2 regions of the Paenibacillus sp. FSL L8-0663 genome follow, and region 2 is predicted to be linked to the other one. Evidence: riboswitches for the same ligand, from Rfam matches in the RefSeq annotation. Region 2 holds a riboswitch; the other holds the start of a gene.
The links. A riboswitch is a leader RNA that binds a small molecule or an ion and turns the genes downstream of it on or off. The one in region 2 is predicted to bind cyclic di-GMP.
Positions count from the first base shown of each region.

Region 1: linked by a shared signal. The riboswitch ahead of MKY75_RS01960 (collagen binding domain-containing protein) and the one ahead of MKY75_RS05950 (glycosyl hydrolase) in region 2 are both predicted to bind cyclic di-GMP.

Region 1 is NZ_JBBOYM010000001.1:440,726-444,150, reverse strand. Features, by position in the region: gene MKY75_RS01965 (AraC family transcriptional regulator) at 421-1,302, shown strand; cyclic di-GMP riboswitch class I at 1,353-1,433, shown strand; gene MKY75_RS01960 (collagen binding domain-containing protein) at 1,629-3,425, shown strand, end outside.
Region 2 is NZ_JBBOYM010000001.1:1,325,472-1,328,896, forward strand. Features, by position in the region: gene MKY75_RS05945 (sugar phosphate nucleotidyltransferase) at 1-1,064, shown strand, start outside; cyclic di-GMP riboswitch class I at 1,220-1,300, shown strand; gene MKY75_RS05950 (glycosyl hydrolase) at 1,314-2,915, shown strand; gene MKY75_RS05955 (hypothetical protein) at 2,964-3,425, shown strand, end outside.

The sequences.
Region 1 (3,425 bases), 880 kb from region 2:
ACTAAATCACAACACTAGGCCCAAAATCTCATTTTTAATAATAAGCCTTACGAACCATTTTATCAGAACCAAGTCCTAAATTTCTTAAACCGAAAGGAGAAGTGAAGGGAAAAGTTGAATGGGCATGTAAGATATCTTTTTCAGCACTAATTCTATCTTTGACCCCAGAAAGGATTTGAATCCATGATGACCTCAGAATTCTTTCAACAATATTCGACCTTTTATACGGATGATCAGGTTAGATGTCCATAAGAGCGAGGCTTCTATAAAACTTACAAACATATTTTGATATATAGACATATTTCATGTGATAAAATAAACTTTTATATATAGTAAATCATGTTTAATCAGCCATTATATATTGGTTAAATCAAACCAAGATAAGCTAGATAAAATTGCTTCTTTGTAAAGGAATTGAATATGACAACAGACCAAAAAAACAACGAGGGCCTCTGGAACGGCGAACCTGTCGTAATTGTGCGCACTCCCTCCGCTTTTGCCAAGCAATCCCTTTTATATATTCAGGAATTAGGCTACTTCCAAAAAACTTCTGCTTTTACGGTGGAAAGAAAAGAACTCGCCTCTTTTTTGCTTGTTTTTACGTTGTCTGGTAAGGGAGAATTACTATACCGGGACAAGAAATATATTTTAAAGCCTCATGATTTGTTTTTTATTAATTGTGAGGAGTATGTGCAATATAGCACCTCCGGTCATGAAGCCTGGGAGTTTATCAGCTTATACCTGTACGGCAACCTGATCGGAAACTTTTACGAACAATTTGCCAAGCATAATAAACCGGTAATATCCATGCATAATCCGTATATTATATTGGACAAACTGCATGCTCTGATTTGTGGGCAGTCTGACAGAAGTCTTTCCGCTGAACTGCTAACGTCCAGGCTCATTGGTGAAATACTGATGTGCATCTTGCAGCATCCCTATGATCACCAGCATGTGAATGCTGAAACCCTCAGCGAAGTACGTCGGGTACAGCAATATTTGGATCAGTCCTACTGTGAGCGAATAACACTGGACTCGCTGGCAGATATGTTTGAATTAAACAAGTTTAATCTGGCTAAAAATTTCAAAAAGCAGATCGGTTTCTCTCCGATTGATTATCTCATTAATGTCCGTATCACGGCCGCTCAAAGCTGGCTTAAAACCAGTGACATGTCCATTGTGGATATCGCAAGGTACGTAGGTATTCCCAATACGAGCCATTTTATTAACCTGTTCAAGGAGCATGTAGGAGAAACACCTCATTCCTTCCGCAAAAAGTGGGGGAACCGTTCCAAGCTGTAAATGAGAGGTTACATGAAACCAGTTTGATAGATGATAGACGCACAAGCTATTCAAGTTAATGGCAAAGCTGTCGAAAGGCAGTGATGCAAAACTATAGGGCCTTCCTATCCGGATGGCAGCCAGCTACCAGATGAACGAGCTTTTTATTATGCCCTTTTTTACATAGATCCACCACAATTTGCTATGCCTATCTCGAAAAAAGCCCTGATCGCTATGATCAGGGCTTTTTTTTCTATTGGGATAGTCATGTCAGCCTAGCATGCTGAATATACTAATTTCGAACGAAGCATTGCCATATTACGATGAATAGGAGAATCACTTGGAGCATGAGAACAAAAATAAATGTAATGATCATTGCCTTATTGCTCATTGTCCAAAGCTTTTTCAACGCAACACTGGCTTACGCAGATGCTCCAGCCCCAGAACTGCCGCAGAGTGCTGTATCTGATCCTACACATACCGTTACGGATGCTGTATACGGTGTCCCAAACCTTGAACCTCCCAGGGAGATTCCTTCAAACACGCCCCCCTTCGTTCAAGGAGCAGTCAGTTCAAAATCTCAACATGATGCAACTCCGCAGAGCATACTAACGAAGTTGAGCCTGACCGACGAATCAGGGCATGTCATTGATGCAGTATATAGTCCCGACAGCCAATTCGACATCGGATCAGCCATCCAACTAGGCTATGAATGGGAGCTTCCTGACAATACCTATAAGTCAGGAGACACTTTCACCTTTCACTTACCAGAACAGTTTGTCATCTACACTGATATCTCATCTCCGTTAGTCACTACCGACGGAACCGTGGGATACTTCACAGTAGATCGTCAGGGCAAGGTGATCATGACCTTTAACCCATATGTAGAGACTCATTCCAATGTCAGCGGCAAACTGCAAATCAAAACCGAGTTTACAAAAGAAATAGTGAAAGGTAGTACAGAGGTCATCATTGCGATTCCGATCAAAGGCGGGGTGCAAACGGTCATCGTGAATGTAAAGCCCCAGTCAGGGCCGACCCTAAGCAAACAAGGGAAACTAGCTGGCACAAATCAGATCGACTGGACCATTGATGTGAACAAACAGCTAAACACCGTAAAGCATGCCTTCATCACCGATCCAATTCCTTTAGGACTGGAACTCAGAAGAGACTCTATCCGGCTCTATCATCTCCAAGTCAATATCGACGGATCGACCGTTGTTCGAGACCTAGTAAATGCGAGTGAATATGCCATTGAAGCAGATCAAGCCGGGACAGGGTTTGTGATTCGTTTTCAAGACGATAGCATGAACACGGCCTACCAGATTCAATATTCCACGCGCATTACTGGCGACGAAACTCGTTTTTCCAACACAGCAACGCTTTCAGGAGATGCGATAGAGAACGTTGCTGCTACCGGTACTGTTCAGGTAGAACGTGGTGAGTTTTTGTCCAAAAAGGTTGAAAAATATGATCATGCCACACAAACACTCTCGTGGGCCATACGATACAACTTCGGCGAGACAAAAATCCCCGAAGCCAAAGCTCTTTTAATTGATCATTTCAACAAAACTCAAGAATTGCTACCCGGTTCCTTGAAAGTATTTAAAGGAAACACGCTGGAGGAACTCCCATCGTGGGCGTATACTGTCATCCCAGTTGATTATCCGGACCGCAACGGCTTCAAACTTCAATTTAACTTCGACGTAGATTCAGCCTATACCATCCGATACCAGACTCAAGCCAGAGGCCGTGTCTATGAAAATGGAAAAGTTATAAACATCATAACCTCAGATGGAATCCAGAAGATCGTATCGACAGAAATCACAAGCGGAGTTATGACTAAAATGTATGACACACCCAATTACAACACCAAAATCATACCTTGGGTGATTACCATTAATACAGACTTATACACCATGAAAAATATTGTCATTCACGATGTGTTTCCAAACGGGGGCTTGGCCTTGTTGCCGGACACCCTGAAAATTCAAACTGTTGACGGAACAACGGAGCTACGTGCCCCCACGGATTATGAGCTGATTCCGCTATCACAGGACTATAAACAAGGATTTACGCTCAAATTTCATAAAACCATTCATAAAGCTTATACGATCAAGTATTCAACCACCTATAACAATGAC
Region 2 (3,425 bases):
TTTCACCTGATGAAATTGTAGCTATATTGCCTGTAGATCCTTATGTTGAGGATGCTTTCTTCGCCTCCGTAGCCCAACTGGAACATACGCTTCAGGAGAGTGAAGGCAAGCTTGCATTAATCGGGGTTGTCCCTTCCTATCCTTCAGAGAAATATGGTTACATTATTCCGAAAAACGATGCCACCCAAGGTAGCACTGGCTACCGCGAAGTGAGCCATTTTCAAGAGAAACCCGACCGGGAGCAGGCGGAGCGTCTGATTGAACGCAATGCTCTATGGAACTGCGGGGTTTTTGCGTTCAAATTAAGTTATTTGCTGGATATCTTGGCATCCAAGGGATTGCCGCTGAATTATGAAGAAATGCAAAAGCAATACGCATCTCTGGAAAAAATCAGTTTTGACTATGAAGTAGTCGAGAAGGAAAAGGACATTGTAGTTCTTCCGTATGATGGTTTTTGGAAGGATTTAGGTACTTGGAATACGCTCACAGAAGAAATGTCTAATCAACAAGTGGGCAGAGGTGTAGTAACGGAGGATTGCGTCAATACGAGTCTTATTAACGAGTTAGACATTCCTGTGGCGATCATTGGAACGAATGATCTGATTGTAGCGGCTAGCCCGGATGGCATTCTTGTGACCAATAAGGCAGAAAGTCCTCGTATTAAAGAAGTGCTCAAGGCTCATGATCAGCGTCCAATGTATGAAGAACGTCGTTGGGGGCAGTATCGGGTTGTGGATTATGTCAAATATGACGAGGGTAACGAGGTATTGACCAAACGAATCCGCGTACGAAAAGGCAAAAATATCAGCTACCAGCTTCATTTCAAACGGAGTGAAATCTGGACCATTATTAGCGGTGAAGCGGAAATTATTTTGAATGAGAAGCTACACAAAGTAAAGGCTGGTGATGTAGTCCGCATTCCTGAAGGGACGAAGCATAGCATTTTGGCTGTGACAGATGTGGATTTTATTGAGGTGCAGACTGGCTCTGAATTGGTTGAAGAGGATATTGTCCGCTTTTGTATGGATTGGAATGAAATTTCCCGTCACCAATTTATCTCATAATTATTTTCGTAAAAACGAAAAAAAGACAAATTCATGAAAATTCATGGCTCAAACTGTCGAATTTGGGCGAAAACCTGTAAATTCATGAACATGACCTATTAAATTTTGGTAAAATAAAGTCGATACTTAGGGTAAGAAGGAATCCAAACTCCTTCCAACGATAAACGCAGCCCTGTCGAAAGGCAGGTACGCAAAGCTAAAGGGCCTTCCACAAGGATGGCAGCCTGGCTACCGAAAGGAAGAGCGAAAGTGAGATTCAATTTTATTCCTCTGTATCGACTGATACGTCATGTACTCCCCGTTGTTATGCTTTTTTCATTGTTGCCCGTCGGTTTTGGTGATTCTCTGTCTGTGGCGAATGCCGCTTCATTACAACCTGTTAATTCGGACGCTTCTACTCAGGCCCGTGAACTATACAATTATTTACTCAACATCTCAGGGAAAAAAATAGTCACCGGTCAGCATGATTATTTGGAAAGTCCGGATGAATTAAGTAACAAGGTCCAAAAAATCAGTCAGGCATATGTAGGTGTACACGGCTATGAGATGGGAGCTATCTCTGGTCAATCTGACGCTACAGAAGCAGCGCAACGTAAAAATGTCGTCGATAGTGCTATCCGTTGGGACAGATCCGGTGGTATTGTGACGATGACTTTTCATGAAGCGCTACCAGGTAGGCCACTGACTTGGGCCAATGTACAGGCGAAAGTAAGTCAGACAGAGTTCAACAAATACGTGACCCCAGGTACTACGCAGTATAACCTCCTCATTGCCGATCTGGATAAGGCCGCTGTATCGTTAAAGCAGCTTCGTGATGCAGGGGTTCCGGTTTTGTGGAGACCTTACCACGAGATGAATGGCGACTGGTTCTGGTGGGGAAACAAAAATAATTTCAATCAGCTATGGAATATCATGTACGACCGTTTTACCAACACACATCAATTGAACAATCTGCTGTGGGTATGGAGTCCGAATGCGCCCAATTCGTATACTGTCCCGTACACCCCGAAATACCCGGGGGATGACAGAGTGGACATCTTGGCAGTAGATATTTACAACAATGATTTTAAGCAAAGTCATTACGAAGGTCTGCTTGGGCTGGCACGGAATAAGCCGATTGCCATTGGGGAGCACGGTGAGATGCCTAGTTCTGAGGTGTTGCAGGCTCAACCTAAATGGGTATATTCCATGACTTGGGGCAAGATGCTGACTGAGAATAACACAACAAATCAAATTCAGGATTATATGAATGATTCGAGGAGTTTGACGCGGGATGATGTGAAGAATGGATTGGAAACGATTCAACCACCTGGGACAGATATACCGACCTTACCGGACGAGGGACAAAGTGAGCCTATCCCGGCTCCGCCAGTAGTGATCGTTCCCCCAGCTCCGACTCCTCCTTCTGTTCCTGATGTGGTATATGTGAACGGGTTGCGTGGCGAATATTTTAACAATATGAATTTGAATGGAAGTCCTGTTTTGATCCGTACAGATAGCAAGCTGGACTACAACTGGCGTGCCAATGCCGCTGACCCTAAGGTGAATGCCGATCAGTTCTCGGTTCGCTGGACGGGTAAAATCAAACCGCAATATAGCGAGACCTATACGTTCACCACGATATCCGATGATGGTATCCGTGTATGGGTAGACGGCAAGTTGGTGATTGACAGCTGGTTCAAACAAAGCTGGACAGAGCGTAAAGGCAGTATGACTTTGGAAGCAGGCAAAATGGTAGATTTAAAAGTAGAATACTATGATGAAAAAGGCGACGCGATGGCACGTCTAATGTGGGAAAGTCAGCATGAAGCGAAAGCGGTGATTCCCGGAAACGCTTTGTTTCTTCCTTGATTAATACTCTTTCCCGGTCCAAAAATTTGAGGAGAGAGGGTCGATCATATGATAAAAAAATGGTTATCCCATAGGTATACAGTAGTTTTATCTGGACTACTAGCGATCGTAGCTATAGCGATGATCGCTTGGTTTATATACACGCCTTCAAGAAGCGCAGAATTGCAGACGGATAAAGTAGCAGCTGCCAGTCCAGTATGGAAGCTGGGGCAGAGGGATGACTCTTCAGCGGAATTCAAAGGTGTGGTCGGCAGGGATAATATCGACATTTCTACAGCAGCTGCCTCTACCGAATCATCTGCTAAAGGAGCAATGTCAGCGTTGTCGGTAGCAGAAGAGAGTACAACAGTTCCGGTATTGCTCAGCAGTGGAGATATTCCTCCCGGTTTGAATGCGTCCACGAACCCTGAACTGACACTCCAGTATAAGCTGAATCAGATTCCTCCCAATGGTATGATATTCCGTGTTCGGATTTTAGATGCGGGCAAAGCAGTCCCACAAATGGCTGTA